One region of the Isoptericola sp. NPDC019571 genome, then DNA from elsewhere that is predicted to be linked to it. Evidence: riboswitches for the same ligand, from Rfam matches in the RefSeq annotation. Region 1 holds a riboswitch; each other region holds the start of a gene.

Region 1 (6,575 bases):
GCGCCGAGGTCGAGCTCGTGCTCGGGCTGCGGGCGGGCACGTACGCCGACGACGGCGGGCGCCGGTACGTGTCGCCGCCCGTGCAGGACGCCGCGTTCGACCTGTGGGTGCTGGCGTCCTCCGGCGGCGGGAGCGCCCGTGTGGCCGGAGAGCTGGGCCTGCCCCTGGCGGCGAACTACCACGTGAGCCCGTCGAACACCCTCGAGACCGTCGCCGCGTACCGGGCGGCGTTCCGCCCCGGGGTGCTCGCCGAGCCGTACGTCGTCGTCTCCGCCGACGTGCTCGTCGCCGACACCACCGAGCGGGCCCGCGAGCTCGCGGCGCCGTTCGCCGACTGGGTGCTGTCCATCCGCCGCGGGGCGGACGGCGCGATCGCCTACCCGCGCCCCGCCGACGCCACGGACTGGGCCGAGCGCCCCGAGGACGAGCGCGCGGTGGTCGCCGACCGGGTGGACACGCGCGTCGTCGGCGACCCGGCGACCGTCGTGGGCCGCCTGGAGACCCTGGCCCGGGTCACCGGGGCCGACGAGCTCCTCGTCACCACCGCCGCGCACGACCTCGCCGACCGGCAGCGGTCGTTCGCGCTGCTCGCCCAGGCGTGGGGTGCGACCGAGGGCGAGGCGCCCCGCGTCCCCGCCCTGGCCGCGACGCCCTGACCCGCACCGACCGACCACCACCCCTCAAGGAGGACCATGACCACGTCCGAGACCGCGCCCGATACCGCGCCCGAGACCACGTCCGAGACCGTGCCCGGGACGGCACCCGGAGGCACCGGTCCGACCACGCCGCCGACGCAGGACGCGCGCACGGCCGGCGCGCGGGTCGCCGACGGCGCCCTGCTGGTCGACGTGCGGTCGGCGCGCGGCCGCGCCGCCACCGGCGACATCCCCGGGGCGACGCTCGCCGACCGGGACGACCTGGACGCGCTCTTCGGCCCGGCCGACGCGCCTGCGATCTCGCTCGACACCCCGGTCGTCGTGGTCTGCGGCTCGATCGACGGCTCCGGACCGGTCGCCGCGGCGCTCACGGCCCGCGGCTTCACCGACGTGACCCACGTCGACGGCGGGTTCCCCGCCTGGCGCGACGCCGGCCTTCCGGCGACCGCGCCGTCGGACGGCCCCGCCGCGGGCGCCTGACCCGCCCGGCACGAGCACGACCCCAGCCCCACCGCTGCAGCGAAGGAGACCACCATGCCCGTCGAGTTCCTCGGCATCGCCACCACGAACGACGCGTCCGAGACGTCCGCCCGCACCACCGCCGCGTTCGACCCCGCCTACCTGGAGCGCATCGTGCGCGCGCACGAGGACAACGGGTGGACGCGGGTCCTGTTCGCCTACGGGTCCTCCGGCCCGGAGCCGGCGGCCCTCGCCGCGTACACGGCGGCACGTCTGCAGAGCATCGAGCTGCTGCTGGCCCACCGGCCCAACGTCTCGTACCCGACGTACGCCGCCAAGACGTTCGCCACCCTCGACCAGCTCTCCGGGGGCCGGTTGTCGGTGCACTTCATCACCGGCGGCAACGACCACGAGCAGGGCCGCGAGGGCGACCGGCTCACCAAGGACGATCGGTACGCGCGCACCCACGAGTACATCCGGATCGTCAAGCAGGCGTGGTCCAGCGCGGAGGCGTTCGACCACCACGGCGAGTTCTACGACTTCGAGGACTTCGTGCTCGACGCGAAGCCGGTCGAGGGCCACGTGCCGACGATCTCCTTCGGGGGGTCCTCGGATGCCGCCTTCCGGGTTGGGGCGGCCGAGGCCGACATCTACGCCGTGTGGGGCGAGCCCCTGGCCCGCACGCAGGAGCAGATCGACCGCGTGCACGCCGAGGCCGCGGCCGCGGGACGCACGACGCCGCCGCGCATCCACGCGGCCTTCCGGCCGATCGTGGCGCCCACCGAGGAGCTGGCCTGGGAGAAGGCGCACCGCGTGCTGGACCGGATCGAGGCGCGCAAGGCGCAGCTGGGCGGGCAGCTGTCCCGGCGGCACCCGATCGACAGGCCCGAGAACGCCGGGTCGCAGCGCCTGCTCGAGATCGCCGCCGCGGGGGACCGGTACGACACCGCGCTCTGGACCGCCACGGCGAAGGCGACGGGAGGGGCCGGCAACTCCAACGCGCTGGTCGGCACGCCCGAGCAGGTCGCGGAGGCGCTGCTCGCCTACTACGACCTCGGGGTGCGGGTCATCTCGGCGCGCGGTTACGACCTGCTCGACGACGCCATCGACTTCGGCAGACACGTCATCCCGCTCGTGCGCGAGGGCGTGGCCGCGCGCGACCGCTCGACCGCCCGGGCCGCTGCGACGGCCGAGGCCTCCGCGGATGCCGACGGCGCGGCGGTCGGCACCGGGGAGCGCGTGGCCTGATGCGCTTCCAGCTGCTCGACATCGTCTTCAACCCGCCCCATCCCGTCACGGGAGAGGCGGTGCCGCCCGCGGACCGCCTCGCGCGCGTCGTCGAGCACGCGGTGCTGGCCGAGGAGCTCGGGTTCGACTCGTTCGCGGTCGGGGAGCGGCACGCCGGCGACGTGCTGTCGTCCGCGCCCACCGTGATCCTCGGGGCGGTGGCGGCCCGCACCCGCCGCATCCTGCTGTCGACCGGCGTGACCGTGCTGTCCCTGCTCGACCCGATCCGGGTGGCGGAGGACCTGGCGACCGTCGACCAGCTCTCCCGCGGGCGGCTGGAGATCGTCATCGGCAAGGGCAACGAGGAGCTGCAGTACCCGCTGCTCGGCCTCGACATCGCGAAGCAGTACGAGTACCTCGAGGAGAACTACGAGCTCCTGCGGCTGCTCCTGTCGTCCGAGGACGTCACCTGGTCAGGCCGCCACCGCCACCGGCTGGAGCACGCCACCACACTGCCGCGACCCTTCGCCGGGCCCTTCCGCATCTGGCACGGGTCCGCGACGAGCGAGTTCGCCGTCGACCTGGCCGCCCGGTGGGGCGACCCGATCGTGAGCGCCAACGCGCTGCAGCCGCGGGAGAGCTACGGGCGGCTGATCGACCGGTACCGCGAGCGGTACGCGGCCGCCGGGCACGACCCGGCGTTCCGGTTCGTCGGCGCCGGCTCCGGGGGCCTGTTCCTCGCCGACACCACGGAGCAGGCGATCGAGCAGTACCGGCCGCTGTACGAGGGGCAGGTCGCGCGGCTGCGGGCGCGCGGCTACGACCCCGCGACGCACGTCGGCAAGGCCCAGGCGTTCGAGACGATCGAGGACGCCGTCGAGCGCGGCCCGGCGCTGGTCGGGTCGCCCGAGCGGGTGGCCGAGAAGATCCTCGACTACCACGGCTCCTTCGGGCACGTGCTGCAGTCCGTCTCGGTGAACCACCTGCTGGAGCCGTCCCGCCAGGAGGACGTGCTGCGCCGGTTCGCGGCCGAGGTCGCGCCCGTCGTGCGCGCCGAGGTCACGACGACGCTCTGGGGGCCCGACGACGAGCGGCGGGCCGCCGGCCTCACCGCGGCGCAGGCCCCCGCGGTGCACGACGGCACGCGTGCCGCGGCGCTGACCGTCTGACCGCCTGGCGGGGTGTCCGGCATGCGGTCATCCCGTCGACCGGATGGTGGGCGCCGGGGAGAATGGCCGCGACGTCGACCGTGTGAGGAGGCCACCGTGACGGTCCAGCCCACCCAGCTGGTGATCCTGGCCGTGCTCGTCCTGGCGACCGTCGTCCTCGGCGCGGTGTGGAGGTCCCGCCAGGGGCGCGTCCGCACCACGCCCGCGCGGCAGGACCCCGTCGTGGACTGGGCGGCCCGCGGGGTCCGGCTGGGGGAGCGGGCGACGTTCGTCCAGCTGTCCGCCGAGGTGTGCGCCCCGTGCCGCGCCACGGCCCGCGTGCTGGAGGGCCTCGTCGAGCGCGAGGCCGGCGTGGAGCACCACGAGCTCGACGTCGACGACCATCTCGACCTCGTGCGCGAGCTCGGCGTCCTCACCACCCCGACGGTGCTGGTGCTGGACGCGACCGGGGCGCAGGCCGCCCGCAGCAGCGGCGGGATGTCGCCCGCTCAGGCGCGCCAGGCCCTGGCCGCCGTCGTCCCCGTCGGCTGAGCCCGCCGAACCCCGTCCCCGAGGAGAACCGATGACCTCCGAGCGTCCCGCCGGCCAGGCCCCCGTCACGCGGGCCCCGGCCGGCATCGACCCGCGCGGCCCTCGGGTGGGCGCCGCCGTCACGGCGCTGCTGCTCGCCGTGGTCGTGCTCCTCGGGGCGAGCCCCGCCGGCCTCGTGCTGCTCGCCGTCGTGGCCGCCGGGTTCCTCCTGGGCGCCGTGCGCGGCGCGCAGGGCACGGTGCAGGGCTGGCTCTTCAAGACCCTCATTCGCCCCCGGCTCGCGCCGCCCGCCGAGCTCGAGGACCCGCGCCCGCCGCGGTTCGCCCAGCTCGTCGGCCTCGTCGTCACGGGCGTCGGCGTCGTGCTCGGGCTCGCAGGCGTGCTGGCCGCGGTGCCGTGGGCCGCGGGGATCGCGTTCGTCGCGGCCGGCCTCAACGCCGTCGTCGGCCTGTGCCTCGGCTGCGAGCTCTACCTGCTCGGCGCGCGCCTGCGGCCCTCCGCCCGCTGAGGCCGCCGCCCACCACCGGACCCCTCGAGGCCCCGCCGTCACCGACGGCGGGGCCTTCGGCGTCTGCGGCGCCCGTCCCGCGTCCGTGATGTGAGACGACCCGCCCGACCCTTGACTCGGGAGGCCGCGGCGGCTTCCCTGCCGCCCAGGTGACGAGCGCCAGCACCCAGGCCCGGCTCGCTGGCCAGCAACCCTTCGACGTGACGGGGTGCTCCGGGAACGACCTGACCCCGCCGCGCCCGCGGCCGGGTAAGCACGGCTCCGGTCGTCCATGACCGCGCCCCGGCCCGTGCCGGCGCGGGGGTGGGCGACCCGCCATGACCACGAGGAACACCACGCGATGACCACCACCCCGCGCGCACCGCGCACCCAGGACCCCAGGCGCACCCCGCGACGCTGCGTCGTCGGGCTCGCCGCCACCGTCTCGGCCGCCGGCCTCCTGCTCAGCGCCTGCTCGACGGGCGCCGACGCCGCGGGCACCGGCACCGACGCGGGCGGCGAGCCCGTCGCCGGCGGCGACCTGACGTTCGCCATCACGGTGGACTCGCACTGCGTCGACCCGCAGCAGGTCGGCAACAACGACGCGATCGCGGCCGCCCGTCAGACCGTCGCGTCGCTCACCGCCCAGGACCCGGAGTCCGGCGAGATCCTGCCCTGGCTCGCGGAGAGCTGGGAGGTGAACGACGACGCCTCCAGCTACACGTTCCACCTGCGCGACGACGCCACGTTCGCCGACGGCACGCCGATCGACGCCGCCGCGGTGAAGACCAACTTCGACGCGATCGTCGACCTGGGTGCCGTGGCGTCCCTCGGCTCCCAGTACCTCGTCGGCTACGCGGGCACCACCGTCGTGGACGAGCACACCGTGACCGTCGACTTCGACGAGCCGAGCGCGCAGTTCCTCCAGGCGACGTCGACGTTCTCCCTCGGCCTGCTCTCGCCCGACTCGGCGACCCTCTCGACCGAGGACCGCTGCGCCGGGAAGTACGTCGGCTCCGGGCCGTTCGCCGTGAAGTCCTACACCCCGGACCAGGAGATCGTGCTGGAGAAGGTCGCGGGCTACGACTGGGGGTCGGAGGCCAGCAGCCACACGGGCGAGGCGTACCTCGACACGGTGACCCTGAAGGTCATCCCCGAGGCGGGTGTGCGCTCCGGATCCCTGCAGTCGGGACAGATCGACGCGACCGCCGCGCTGAACGCCGTCGACCTGCCGCAGTTCGACGGCAACGGGTTCTGGCTGTCCTACCGCGCGAACCCGGGCGTCGTGTTCAACCTGTTCCCCAACGAGTCCAGCCCGCTGGCCGCCGACGAGGCCGTGCGCACCGCGCTCGTCAAGGGGATCGACCGCCAGCAGATCGTGGACACCGTGCTGACCCCGCAGGACCAGCCGGCCACCGGTGTGCTGTCCCGTTCGACGCCGCTGTTCGAGGGTGCGGACGACCTGCTCGCGTACGACCCCGAGGGTGCGACGAAGGTCCTGGACGACGCGGGCTGGGTCGTGGGCGCCGACGGCATCCGCGAGAAGGACGGTCGGAGGCTCTCCACCACGGTGACGTTCTGGCAGGAGCCCGGCGCGCTCGAGCTCGTGCAGCAGCAGCTCCGGCAGATCGGGGTCGACCTGCAGCTCAAGCACGTCACGGTGGCCGAGAAGGAGGCGGCCACCGCCGCCGGCGACTTCGACTTCGACTACTACAACCTCACCCGGTCGGACGCCGACGTGCTGCGCACGATCTTCTCGGCGAACGCGCGCAACGTGAACCAGCGCGACCCGGAGGAGGTCGACGAGCTGCTCGACGACTCGGCCGCCGCCACCGACCCCGAGGAGCGCCGGACGCTGGTCTCCGAGGCGTCGAGGCTGCTGCTGGAGCGTGGTCACGCCATCCCGGTCTACGAGCTGTCCACCACGATCGCGGCGGCCGACCGCGTGCAGGGGCTGACCTTCGAGGCCTCCTCGCGGCTCGACTTCTACGACGCCTGGGTGACCGACGGCGCGGGAGAGTGAGATGACCCGCTACGTGCTGCGAC
Region 2 (6,575 bases), on a different contig from region 1:
ATCTGGGGCCATCCGTCGAGCCCGGTCACCCGGCCCGAGATCGAGCCGCATGCCGTGAGCGTGACGTCGACGTTCTCGGTGATCTCGCCGCCGACGAGGGCCACCGGCGTGGCGCCGTTCATGCCGAGCGACCCGCCGGCACCGTCGTAGAACCTCGAGGCGAAGCCTTCTCCGCCGTCGAACTTCACGAGGTAGTTTCCCGGCGCGATCCCGGCGCGGTCGAGCGACCGCGCTGAGATCACGTAGCCGCCCCCTGCCCCGGTCGGCCATGCGTCCGCGTCGTACGCGTGCCGCCCGTCCGTCGTGTACAGGGTCACTCCCCGGGCGAACTGCGGATCGAGCGTGGGGCCGTCGATCCGGCCGGTGATCCGCCCTCCCGGGAGCGCCTCCAACGAGAGGTCGAGCTGCGCTCCCGGCGTGATGTCGATCAGCTCGGCGGCGTCGGCGTCGGCGACGCCGGGATAGTAGGTCGGCAGGTAGCCCACCCGACCCGCGTTGGCGTCGACCCTGAGGCGCCACTGCCCGAACATCCGGGTCCGGAACGTGTAGACGTCCGCCGACGAGATCCCCGAGTAATCGGCACGTACCGTCCCGTCCGAGGCCTCAAGGTTCGCTGTCCCGATGCCCCAGACATCACCGTCGATCCCCGTCACACGGACGGTGACGGAAGCGCTGGGCTGCGGCTGGTAGTCCACCCGCAGCAGCTGGGACCCGTCCCCGACCGTGACCGGGACACGATCTGCGGCCACGGCGTCGTCGGCCTCGTCGCGGACCGTGACGAAGTAGTCGCCAGTCTCGAGGCCGTCGGCCGAGTACGCGTTCTCGGCCTGCACGCCGTCGGACGGCAACCAGGTGCCGTCGTAGAGCCAGCCCGAACCGTGAACCGTGCCGTCGGCGTCCTCGACCGTCACCCACGGCCGGACAAAGTCGCAGTCGTCCGCGGCGACCTGTGAACAGTCCTTGTCGACGACGACCGTCAGGAGCCCGGAAGCGTCGTCGGCAAGCGCTGGGGCCGTCGAAGCCGCCACCATCGACATCGAGACCACCGCTGCGGCCACGATGCGTCCTGCACGTCCCACGAGTACCTCCGCTGTCAGGGCCATCGATGGCCCTCAGGGCACGCTCCGGGAACCCGTGGCGCAGCCGAAGAATAGGGCCACCGACGAACACGCATCTCCACGCGGGCGGGTGAACTTCGCCAGGCCACAACCACGGACGTCGGCCAGCCCTCGCGTGGGGGCGTCGGACCGCGGACAGCGACGAGTCGCCGGGCACACTCCGCCATCCGGCAGGAGGCCTCCCTGACGGTCAGGTGTGGCGGCGGTGCCGCACCAGCCTGGTCGAGGATCGCGGCCTACCGGACCGACCTTGCCCTTGCCGCCTTGAGGACTCCGGCAATCGCTCGGGCCAGGTCTCGAGGAACCTGTGCGGTGACACGGGCGGTGCGGTCCAGCTCGGCGCGGGCTCGTGCTCGCCGGACGTATCGTTCCCTGCGCCGGAGCCAGTCGGCGAGGGAATCGACGTCGGACAGCGCACGATCGCGGACGGCATGGCCGGTGGGATCGAGCGCCTGGAGCCAGTCGGCGTACCTGCGCACGCGGTCGGGCATCGCGTCCGGAACGAGGGCATACGCGCGCAGGTCGTCGTAGCCGACGAGCTCTCGCGGCGCCGTTCCCGGTAGCCCCTCCTCCAGCCGCACGATCCCGAGCGCACGCGCGCGTACGAACACGCTCGCCAGCCGCGCCTGCCGGTACGCGAGCGCCTGCCTGACGGGCTCCCAGTCGGAGTCGTACGGGTCGTGCAGACCGCCGATGCGCCCACTCCCACCGACGAGGCGCCCGGCCCTGGGGCCCTCATCCAGTCCTGCGCGACGGGTCACCTCGCCGTCCAGGGCGCGGCAGGCGTCGCACAGGGTCTGGGAGAACCGGAACATGCTCATCGGCCAGTCACCGACGAGGCACGCGGTGCACAGCTGCCCCTCCGAAATGACATACCGGCCAGCGCCGGTGGCCCGCGAGACGGTCGCGGGATCGGGGCGCCACTCGACGTGACCATCGGGGCGCAGGGACTTGCGACTCATCGTGTCTCCCATCGCACTTCCCACCGCGCGGCTGCGGCGGGCCGGTCTTCCCTCCGAGGCACCGTGCGCGAGGTAGCGCGGTTGCCGGATCAGCACGCGGAGGGCGTGTCGCTGATCGCTCTTGACCTGGGCAGGAAGCTAGCACAGGGACTTTCCAGCCGTGCGCGTCGGCTCTTCACGGCGCCGACGAAGTGCGTGTTCGTCGGCTCGGCAACCCTGGCCGCCGAGATCGCCGTCCGTGTCCCGGAGGACGCGTCGACGGCCACTAAGAACGGACGTCTACACGTCTGGCACCCGAGGCGGGCCGAATCACAGCTGGTCGTGGATACCTACAGCGGTTCGCCACAACTCTTGCAGGTCGTCTCGCCGTCCTCGTAGATCGCTCCGCAGCAGTACCGAGGGCCGGAGTCATCATCGGCATAGCACTCGGAGCACATGCCCGACACCACGTCGTCCTCCGGGACCTCCCGGCCGCACGAGTCGCAGATCATCGTTGTCGCAATCTCCATGGCGTTGCTGTCGGCGCCGCCACCGAAAAGTTGGCTGAGGAAGCCCATTGCTCTCCTTTACAACGTTCAATGCGGGTGCGTGTCTGCGTCCCGCTGGGGTAACGGGTGCCGACGCAGACAAGCGGCCCATTGGCCCACGCCGGAGCGTTGCACGAAAGAACTCGTCTGCCTGCGTTCACGTGCGGATTTCACCCGATCGGAAGATGCGTCCGCTGCTTGGGAGCGCCGGGGGCCGCTCCCAAGCTCGCCGGGTTGGCCGCCAGCGCTGAGCACGAGCGGGAGAGAACCACCGGCGCGGAATTCCTTCAGGGCCGCGAGGGGCGTCGGGGACACACCTGTCAGGTGTGACGGTCTCGATGCGCGTGATCTCGGCTGGGCAGGGGTACGCCTACCTGCTGCGGTCGGTCGTGACCGGGGACGGGCACGAGCCGCAGGCGTCGGCGTTCACGAGGTACTTCACCGAGGCGGGCACGCCGCCCGGGGTGTGGATGGGCAGGGGCGTCGAACACCTGGGCGACGGCGCACTGCAGGCGGGGATGACGGTGACGCCGGCGCAGCTGCAGGCGCTGCTCGGGCACGGTGTGGACCCGGTCTCCGGTGAGCCGCTGGGGCGGCCGTTCCGCGAGTACCCGACGGCGAAGGATCGGGCCGCGCGTCGGGTCCATGGCATCGACCGGTCACTGCCGGCGGCGGAGTTCGACGCCGAGGTGGCGCGGATCCGAGTGCAGGAGGCGGCGCGCGGCAGCCAGACGGCGACGGCAGGGTTCGATCTGACGTTCTCGGTGCCGAAGTCGGTGTCGGTGCTGTGGGGGTTGGCGGACGCGACGACGCAGGAGCTGATCGTCGCGGCGCACCACGACGCGGTCGGCCAGGTGCTGGACTTCCTCGAGCGGGAGGTCGCGGCCACGCGCACGGGGCATGGGGGAGTGGCGCAGGTCCCCGTGGTGGGGGTGGCGGCGACGGCATACGACCACTGGGACTCGCGGGCGAACGACCCGCAACTGCACACGCACCTGGTGATCTCGAACAAGGTCAAGGCCGCTCACGACGGCCAGTGGCGCACGCTGGACTCGCGCGCCCTGCACCACGCGGTCGTCGCGCTGTCGGAGCACTACAACGCCGTTCTTGCCGACCGGCTCACGAACACGTTCGGGGTCGGGTGGGAGCGGCGCGACCGCGGGCCCGAACGGTCCACGCGGTGGGAGGTCGCCGGCGTCCGGGACGAGCTGCTGGCGGAGTTCTCCTCCCGCAGCCGGGACATCGAGGTCGTCAAGGGCCGCCTCATCGATGAGTTCGTCACGTCGCACGGGCGCCGACCGTCCGCGAGGCAGGTCGTGAAGCTGCGCGCGCAGGCCACGCTCGAGACGCGCCCCGAGAAGACCATCCACTCCCTGGCGGGGCTGACCGCGGACTGGTGGCGTCGAGCGCAACCCCTGCTCGGCAGGGAGCCGACGGCCTGGGCGCGGCGCGTGGCACTCGGCGGGTCCGTACCGGTCCCTAGCGCGGACGCCGTCCCGCCTGACCTGGTCGACGATGTCTCCGCCCAGGTCGTCAACGTCGTCTCGCAGAAGCGCGCCACCTGGACGCACTGGAACCTGTGGGCGGAGCCTCCCGACAGACGATGGGTTGGCGGATGGCGACCGCCGCCGACCGCGAGCGGGTCGTGGCGCTCGTGGTGGACGCCGCCACGCGGCGGACGGTCCAGCTCACGCCGGGCGAGCTGGCAAGCACCCCGGCGGCGATGCGCCGGCCCGACGGGACGAGCACCCTGCGCCCGCAGCACAGCGAGAAAGTTCACCAGCCACGAACCGCTGGCCATGGAGGACCGGCTCCTGCTCCTCGCCGCCGACGCCGGTGGGCCAGCGGTCGACCGAACGACGGCGTCGCGAGTCGTTGCTGGACGCACGCCCGACGGCGCGCGGCTCGACATCGAGCAGGCTCACGCCGTCGCGCAGCTCCTGGCGTCGGGTCGGCGGCTGGACCTGCTCGTCGGACCGGCTGGCACGGGCAAGACCACGGCGATGTGTGCCCTGGCGATGGGGTGGATTGCGGCGCACGGGCGGGGGAGCGTCGTGGGGATGGCACCGTCAGCCGCGGCGGCTCAGGTGCTGGCGGAGGACCTTGGCATTCGTTGCGACAACACGGCGAAGTGGATCCACGACCACCGGCGCGGGCGCAAGGACTTCGCTCCGGGCCAACTGGTCATCGTCGACGAGGCCACGCTCGCCTCCACCCGGGCCCTGGACACGATCACTTCCCGTGCCGTGCGGGTGGGTGCGAAGGTGGTGCTCGTCGGCGACCCGGCTCAGCTGCAGTCCGTGGACGCGGGCGGCGCCTTCGCGATGCTGGTCTCGGCGCGAGGTGACGACGCGGCGCGGCTGACCGAGGTGCACCGGTTCGCGCACGACTGGGAGAAGTCCGCCTCGCTGCGGCTGCGGGACGGGGACCCGGCCGTCATCGACCAGTACGAGTCGCATGGCCGCATCCGCGAGGGCGGCACCGACGCGATGGTCGACGCCGCCTACACCGCCTGGCGCCACGACTCCGAGCACGGCAGGGCGAGCATCCTCGTGACCGAGTCCGCCGAGACCGTCCGACAGCTCAACGACCGCGCCCGCGCGGAACGCATCCGCTCCGGACTGACCTCGGCCGGTCGCGACGTCGTCCTGCACGACGACGCGCGCGCGTCCGCGGGCGACGTGATCGTCACGCGCCGCAACGATCGCCGGCTTCGCACGGGACCGACTGGCTGGGTGCGTAACGGCGACCGCTGGATGGTGACCCATGTGCGCCTCGACGGCGGGCTGGAGGTCCGCCCCGAGGGCCGACGCCGGGGGAGCGTGGTGCTGCCCGCGGGCTATGTGGCCGAGCATGTCGACCTCGGCTACGCCGTGACCGCCCACCGCGCCCAAGGGATGACCGTCGACACCGCGCACGTCGTCGTCTCGCCGTCGAGCACCCGCGAGAACCTCTACGTGTCCATGACCCGAGGCCGCCAGACGAACACCGCCTACGTGGCGCTCGGCCGGCCAGACCCGCTGCATGCCACCCCGCCCGACCCGGACGTCACCGCGCGGAGCGTCCTGTTCGGGGTGCTGCACCACACCGGTGCCGAGTTCTCGGCACACCAGGCGACCGAGAGCGAGCAGAACCGGTGGGCCGGCATCGCCCAGTTCGCCGCCGAGTACGAGGCCATCGCCACCGACGCGCAACGCGATCGCTGGACCCGGCTCGTTCGTGGTGCCCTGCGCAGCGCCCGCGGCCTCTCGCGTGACGACGCCGATCGGGCGGTGCACTCCGAGGCGTTCGGGACCCTCGCGGCAGGACTGCGGCGTGCGGAGGCATACGGCCACGACGTCGACGCGCTGCTGCCTCGCCTCGTCACCCGGCGCACCCTTCTTGACGCCGACGACGTCGCGGCAGTCCTGACCGCGCGCCTGGCCCGTGCGACCGCTCGACCGCTGCGTGGGGTGCAGCCCGACCTCGTCGGCGGGCGCATTGCCGCCGCCCGCAGACCGTTGCCGGAAGGTGCTGTCCGTGCCCTGGACGAGCGTCGCGCGCTCATCGAGGCGCAGATGCACGCCGTCGAGAGCGATAGAGGTCCCAGCCGAGCTGGCGTCGGGCGGAGTCGATCTGCGTCGACAGCGGGTGCCGGTCATCGTCGGCACAGACATGGGCGGCCGGACGTCACGATGTCGTGAGACACCCATACCGAACGAGGCAGGCATGGGGCGATGGTGGACAAACCCAAGAAGCGGACTGCCATGCGAGATCGCGGGTGAAATCTCGTGACTGGGGCGACGATGGACCCAGTGGGTGATGACGTCGCACGGAATGTCCGGTACGAAGCGGTGTGGGGGTTCGCGGCTCTCAGCCGGGGGCCAGTCCTGCGTTCTCGCGCAGGGTGAGCCGCGGGTTCACGAGGAACAGGTAGCCGAGAGGGGCGAGTGGGGAACGTGTCCTCCCGTGAGTGGATCGATGCGCGC
Region 3 (6,575 bases), on a different contig from region 1:
GTCCAGGTCACCTACGGCGACCTCGAGCCGGGCCAGGTCCGCGTGGCCAACGAGTTCGTCTCCGTCGACCCGTACATGCGCGGGCGCATGAACGACGTGAAGAGCTACACCCCGCCCTTCGCGCTGGGGGAGACCATGACGGGCGGCGCGATCGGGCGCGTCGTCGAGTCGGCGTCCGACGACGTCCCGGTGGGCGCGGTGGTGCTGCACCAGCACGGCTGGCGCGACGTCGCGCAGGAGGACGCGCGCGGCTTCCGCGTCGTGCCCGAGCTCCCCGGGGTGCCGCTGTCCCTCCACCTGGGCATCCTCGGCATGACGGGGCTCACGGCCTACGTCGGCCTCACCGCGATCGCGGGCATGAAGCCCGGCGACACGGTGTTCGTCTCGGGCGCGGCGGGCGCCGTCGGCACCGCGGCCGGCCAGATCGCGCGCCTGCTCGGCGCGGAGCGGGTCGTCGGGTCGGCCGGGTCGGCCGAGAAGGTCGAGCTGCTCACCTCGAAGTACGGCTACGACGCCGCCCTCAACTACAAGGACGCCCCGGTCCGCGAGCAGCTCCCCGCGCTGGTGCCGGGCGGCGTCGACGTCTTCTTCGACAACGTCGGCGGCGACCACCTCACCGCGGCGCTCGACGTGATGAACGACGGCGGCCGGGTCGCGCTGTGCGGGGCCATCGCCGGCTACAACGCCACCGACCGCCTGCCCGGCCCGGACAACATGGCGAACCTCATCACCAGGGGCCTCCGGCTCGAGGGCTTCACGCTGGGCGGCTACCTCCACCACGGCGCCGAGTTCCGCGAGCTCATGACCGGGTGGTTCGCGGACGGGAAGATCGCCTACGACGAGACCGTGGTCGACGGCATCGAGAACGCCCCGCAGGCGTTCCTCGACATGATGGCCGGCGCCAACACCGGGAAGATGGTCGTCCGCACGGCGCGCTGAGACCGCGTCAGCCGCGCTCGACCGCCCGGGCGACGAAGACCCACTCCAGCCCGGGCCGGTCGGGCGCGTCGTGCACCTGCTCGACGACGTAGCCGGCAGTCTCGAGCGACGCCGCCAGCTCGTCGTGCTCCCGGAACCGGAGGGTCGAGTCCGAGCGCAGGACCCGTCCGTCGGCCAGGACGAACGTGCCGCGGAACGTCACGAGCGGCAGCGAGACGTCGACCAGGTCCGTCCACGTCTCGACGACGCCGAACCCCGCCACGTCGCTGCGCCGGTGCGTGCGCTCGCGCGTCCAGCGCTCCCAGGACCGCCGCGCCGGGTCGCGGGTCTCGAACGCGAGGCGACCGCCCGGGAGGAGCGCGGCGTGCACGCCCCCGAGTGTCGCCGCCCAGTCGTCGTCGGTGAGGAAGACCTGCGCGACGTTCCCGGTCATCGTGGCGAGGTCCACCTGCAACGGCGGCAGCGTGGTGGCGTCGCCGTGCAGCCAGCGCACGCGCCCGGCGCCGGGCTTGCCGCGGGCCACGTCGAGCGACGCGCCCGCCGGGTCGAGGCCGACGACGTCGATGCCCTCCGCCGCGAGCAGCACGGCGAGCGCGCCCGTGCCGCAGCCGACGTCGAGCACCTGGCGCGCGCCCAGCTCGCGGCGAGGGCCAGGTACGGATCGAGGTCGCGGCGGTCCGGGTCGAGCGGGTCGTACAGCCGGGCCAGCGTGGGGTCGGCGAAGATCGGGTCGGGCACGGGGCGACCGTAGGCACGGCCGCGGCGGGCGGCCCAGGGAATTCCGCGGGTGCCGGACGTGTCGTCCGCGTTCCCGAGGCCGTCGAGGATCTGCCCGGCGACGGCCTCGGTGTCGAACTCGGTCCAGGTGCCCGTCGTCGAACCCGGGGCCAGGGGTTCGGTCCAGCGGCGATGACGGACGCGCCACGCGCCGAACAGGAAGTCGACGTCGTGCCGTGTCCCCACAGGTCCTCCTCGTCGGGCGTGCCGGGCCCGAGCATGGCAGGGGCCTCCGACACGTCGCGGGAGCTCAGGCGCGCAGCGCCTGCTCGACGTCCTCCACGATGTCCCGCGGGTCCTCGAGGCCGATCGACAGCCGCACGGTGGTCTCGGCGATGCCGACCTTGGCGCGGCCCTCCGGGCCGAGCTTGCGGTGCGTCGTCGTGGCGGGGTGCGTGATGATCGACTTCGCGTCGCCGAGGTTGTTGGAGATGTCGACGACCTGCAGGGCGTCGAGGAACGCGAACGTCCGCTTCTTCGCCTCCGCCGGCTCGGTGCCCTCGGGCACCGCGAGGTCGAACGTCACGACCGTGCCGCCGCCCGACTGCTGCGCCTTGGCGAGCTCGTGCTGCGGGTGCGAGGGCAGGAACGGGTAGCGCACGCCGGTCACACCGTCGAGCTCCTCGAGCGCGGTCGCGACCTGCAGGGCTGCCGCGTTCTGGGCGCGCACGCGCACGTCGAGCGTCTCCAGGCCCTTGAGCAGCACCCACGCGTTGAACGGGCTCAGCGACGGTCCGGTGTTGCGCACGAACGTCTGCACCGGCCCGGTGAGGAACTCCTCCGAGCCGAGGATCGCGCCGCCGAGCACGCGCCCCTGTCCGTCGATGTGCTTGGTGGCCGAGTACACGACGACATCGGCGCCGAGCTCCAGCGGCTTCTGCAGGACCGGCGTCGCGAACACGTTGTCCACCACGACCACGGCACCCGCGGCGTGCGCGAGCTCCGCCACCCGCCGCACGTCGACGAGGTCCTGCATGGGGTTGGACGGCGACTCGAAGAACACGACGTCGGCCGGCGTGGCGAGGGCCTCCTCCCACTGCGAGGTCACGTGCCCGTCGACCAGGTCGACGCGCACCCCCCACTTGGCGAGGATCTCGTCGTAGATGACGTTCGTGGACCCGAACAGCGCCCGCGCCGATACGATGCGCGAACCGCTGGAGACCAGCGCGGCGAGGGCGTTGAACACCGCCGACATGCCCGACGCCGTGGCGTAGCAGGCCTCGGCACCCTCGATGAGGCGCAGCCGCTCCTCGAACGTGTGCACCGTCGGGTTGCCGTACCGCGAGTACAGGAACTGGGACCGCTCGCCGGCGAACGCCGCCTCCGCGTCCGCAGCCGAGCCGTAGGTGTACCCCTGGGTGAGGAACAGGCCCTCGGACATCTCCTGGAAGTCCGAGCGGCGGTGCCCGCCGCGCACGGCGAGCGTCGCGGGCCGGACCGTGGCGGGCAGCGGGCGCGAGCCGCCGAAGGTCGTGGGGTCGGCGCCGGGGCCGGTCGGGACCTGCGCGTCGCTCATCGGGCCTGCTCCGAGTCCTGCTGGGCTGCCCGCGTCGCGGCGGCGTCGTCGAACGCGCCCCACGGCAGGCCGCGCACCTTCCAGCCCTCGCGGTCGCGGACGCCGTCGAAGCCGGGGCCGCCCTCGAACCCCTCGAGCACGTTGTACGCCGGGCCCAGGCCGGACGCCGTCGCGAGGCGCGCCGCGCCGATCGAGCGCTGACCGGAGCGGCACAGGAAGACGATCGGGCTGTCGGCGGTCACGCCCGCGGCGGCCAGCTCGGCGAGGAAGCCGGCGTTGGGGCGACCGCCCGCCTGCACCCACTCGACGAAGAGGGGGGCCTTGCCGGCGGTGGCGGTGTCCGGCACGCCGATCGCGCGCCACTCGCCCTCGGTGCGCACGTCCACGAGGACGGCGTCGGGGTCGCCGGCGAGCAGGTCCCACGCCTGCTGCGGGGTGAGGTCGCCGGCGTAGCCCTCGGCGGGGCGGGGATCGATCTGGGTGCTCATCGCAGTCCTCCCATCGGTCGTGGCGGTAGCACCCTCGTCCGGTACGGCCGCCGTCGCCGACGACCGGCCCGCGGGTTGCTGCGGCGTCGACGTGCCACGTCACTCGGCCGCTCGGGATGGTCGTGGCGATCGTACGCCCGCCGTCCGCGTGCTGGTCACCCCGTCTCGCGACGCGAACGCCGCGCGTCCCCCGGGGTCGCGCGCCGGCGACGCCGAACCCGAGGTGGCCACCCTCGACCGCATCGTGAGAAGGACGCCGGATCCGCTTGACCGCGAGGTGCCGCGCACGCACGATGGGCGGCAGGTCAAGAGCGCCAGCGCGAAGCCCCGGCTCGCTGGCCGGCAACCCTCCTCTCGCGGCGGGGTGCCCCGGGTGACGACCTGGCCCCGCGCCGTCCGGCGTGCGGGCAAGCGCGGGGAGCCACCTCCCCGGCACGACCGAGGAGGACCACGCATGACCACGCTCACCACTGCGCCTGCGGTGCCCGCCGCGCGCGCCGCCGCCGTGCACGACGTCGCCCCCGTGCTGCCCGTCGTCGGCGGCGACACGCTCGTGCCGCTCGTCGACGGCCGCCAGGTGCCGTACGCCAACCTCGACGTCGCGGCGTCGGCGCCGGCCCTGCAGGCCGTGGCGGACCGGGTCGCGCGCGTGCTGCCGCTGTACGCCAGCGTGCACCGCGGCGCCGGCTACCTGTCCCAGGTCTCGACCGCCCTGTACGAGACGGCGCGCCGCACGATCGGCGCGTTCGTCGGCGCCCGCGAGGACGACCTCACGATCGTCACCCGCAACACCACGGACTCGCTCAACCTGCTCGCGGGCTGCGTGCCCGCCGACCCGGCCACCGGCGAGCCGGGCCGCGTCCTCGTGCTCGACATCGAGCACCACGCCAACCTGCTGCCCTGGCAGCGCGTCACCGACGCGACCGTCGTCACCGGCGGGCCGTCCGTGTCCGCCACCCTCGCGGAGATCGAGGAGGAGCTGAGCTCCGCCGCCGCGGCGGGCCGCCCCTACGCCCTGCTGGCGCTCACCGGCGCGTCGAACGTGACCGGCGAGGCGCTGCCCGTGGCCGACGTCGTCGCCGCGGCGCACGGCGCGGGCGCGCGCGTCGTGCTCGACGGCGCCCAGCTGGTGCCGCACCGCCGCTTCTCGCTCGCGGAGACGGGCGTCGACTACGTCGCCTTCTCGGGCCACAAGACGTACGCGCCCTTCGGCGCGGGCGCCCTGGTCGGACGCCGCGACTGGCTCGACGCCGGCACCCCGTACCTCGCCGGCGGCGGCGCCGTGCGCCGGGTCCGCACCACCACCACCGAGTGGCACGAGGGCCCCGCCCGGCACGAGGCCGGCTCGCCCAACGTCGTGGGCGCGGTGGCGCTCGCGGCCGCGTGCGACGAGCTCGCCGCGCTCGACCCGTGGGTCGCCGGCGAGCACGAGGACGCCCTGCGGCGCCGCCTCGTGGACGGGCTGGGCGAGGTCGAGCGCGTCGAGGTCGTGCACGTGTGGGACGACGCCGTCGACCCGGTGGGGGTCGTGACGTTCACGGTCTCCGGGTACGACCCGGGCCTCGTCGCCGCGTACCTGTCCGCCGAGCACGGCATCGGGGTGCGCGACGGCCGGTTCTGCGCCCACCCGCTGCTCGGCCGCCTCGGGTTCGATGCCGGGGCCGTCCGCGCGTCGGTGGGCCTCGGCACGGCGGGCGAGGAGGTCGAGCGGCTCGTCGCCGCCGTCCGCTCGCTCGTGACCGAGGGGCCGCAGGCGCGGTACGACGTCGTGGACGGGCTGTGGGTCGTCGTCGACGACCCTCGCCCCGTGCCCGAGGGCTCCGGCCTCGAGGGGCTGCTCGCCACCGCCGCGCTGGGCGCCGACGAGGCCTTCGGCTGCCTGCCCGACGACCTCTGAGCCGTCGGTCCCGCCCCGGGCGGACATGACGACGGGGCGCCACCGTGCGGTGGCGCCCCGTCGTGTCAGCGGGTCAGCCCTTGAACGCGTCCTTGACGTCGTCGCCCGCCTGCTTGAGGTTCGCGCTGGCCTGCTGGGCCTTGCCCTCGGCCTCTTTGCTCTCGTCGTCGGTGAGCTTGCCCGTGGCCTCCTTGGCCTTGCCTTCGGCCTCTTCCGCCAGGTGCTTGGCCTTGTCTCCCAGTCCCATCGGGGCTCCTTCCGTCAGACGAACGACCTCGAAGACCGACCGTAGGCGCGTGCCCGCCGGCTCGCACGCCGACGTCTCAGGCCGTGGTCCTCCGGCCGGCGACCGGCAGGTCAGGGCGTCGGGCGGCCGAACTCCTCGATCAGCACCGGGTACTGCTCGTGACCGTGGCCCGCGGCGACGCCACGGTCGGCCACGGCCTTGAGCAGTCTCGGCAGCTCGGTGCTCACGCCCAGCGCCTCGCTCTCCTCGACGAGGTGCGCCATCGCACGCGCGTCCGTCTCGAGGGCCGAGGCCTCGGCCGGGAACCGGCCGCGGTCGACCTGCTCCGCGTAACCGGGCAGCCACGCGGCCACGCCCTCCGCGATCTGCCGGGCGAACGGCGCGAAGGCGGCGGCGTCCACCCCGGCCGTCCGGAGCATGGCGGTGCCGTGCAGCCACGCGTCGAGGACGCTCCACATCATCGTGAGGCCGGCCGCGTCGTAGAGGGACGCCAGCCCGGGGTCCTCGCCGAGGTGGGTGACGGTGCCGAGCGCCGCGAGCGTGGCCGCGTGCGCGTCGAAGTCGGTCCGGGGCCCGCTGTGCAGGACGACCGCGTCCGCCGTCCCGATCGCGGAGGGCACGGCCATGATCGCGCCGTCGAGGTAGCGCGCGCCGCGTCGGGCGGTCCACCGGGCGGTCTCCCTGGCCTGCGAGGAGCTGCTGGACGTGAGG

What was found. Region 1 has a riboswitch for S-adenosylmethionine ahead of ACH443_RS10815 (ABC transporter substrate-binding protein). Riboswitches for the same ligand answer to the same signal wherever they lie in the genome.
Region 2: linked by a shared signal. The riboswitch ahead of ACH443_RS06305 (hypothetical protein) and the one ahead of ACH443_RS10815 (ABC transporter substrate-binding protein) in region 1 are both predicted to bind S-adenosylmethionine.
Region 3: linked by a shared signal. The riboswitch ahead of ACH443_RS01185 (aminotransferase class V-fold PLP-dependent enzyme) and the one ahead of ACH443_RS10815 (ABC transporter substrate-binding protein) in region 1 are both predicted to bind S-adenosylmethionine.

The regions. Positions count from the first base shown of each region.
Region 1 is NZ_JBIRXZ010000005.1:127,953-134,527, forward strand. Features, by position in the region: gene ACH443_RS10785 (LLM class flavin-dependent oxidoreductase) at 1-656, shown strand, start outside; gene ACH443_RS10790 (rhodanese-like domain-containing protein) at 693-1,136, shown strand; gene ACH443_RS10795 (LLM class flavin-dependent oxidoreductase) at 1,191-2,363, shown strand; gene ACH443_RS10800 (LLM class flavin-dependent oxidoreductase) at 2,363-3,511, shown strand; gene ACH443_RS10805 (TlpA family protein disulfide reductase) at 3,608-4,042, shown strand; gene ACH443_RS10810 (DUF4395 domain-containing protein) at 4,074-4,550, shown strand; SAM riboswitch class IV at 4,699-4,812, shown strand; gene ACH443_RS10815 (ABC transporter substrate-binding protein) at 4,891-6,552, shown strand; gene ACH443_RS10820 (ABC transporter permease) at 6,554-6,575, shown strand, end outside.
Region 2 is NZ_JBIRXZ010000003.1:111,263-117,837, forward strand. Features, by position in the region: gene ACH443_RS06300 (hypothetical protein) at 1-1,058, opposite strand, end outside; gene ACH443_RS06305 (hypothetical protein) at 1,355-2,080, opposite strand; SAM riboswitch class IV at 2,089-2,207, opposite strand; gene mobF (MobF family relaxase) at 2,952-6,290, shown strand; gene ACH443_RS06315 (hypothetical protein) at 6,546-6,575, shown strand, end outside.
Region 3 is NZ_JBIRXZ010000001.1:248,938-255,512, forward strand. Features, by position in the region: gene ACH443_RS01165 (NADP-dependent oxidoreductase) at 1-939, shown strand, start outside; gene ACH443_RS01170 (class I SAM-dependent methyltransferase) at 947-1,561, opposite strand; gene ACH443_RS01175 (O-succinylhomoserine sulfhydrylase) at 1,967-3,232, opposite strand; gene ACH443_RS01180 (rhodanese-like domain-containing protein) at 3,229-3,720, opposite strand; SAM riboswitch class IV at 4,024-4,140, shown strand; gene ACH443_RS01185 (aminotransferase class V-fold PLP-dependent enzyme) at 4,175-5,617, shown strand; gene ACH443_RS01190 (CsbD family protein) at 5,691-5,864, opposite strand; gene ACH443_RS01195 (NAD(P)-dependent oxidoreductase) at 5,975-6,575, opposite strand, start outside.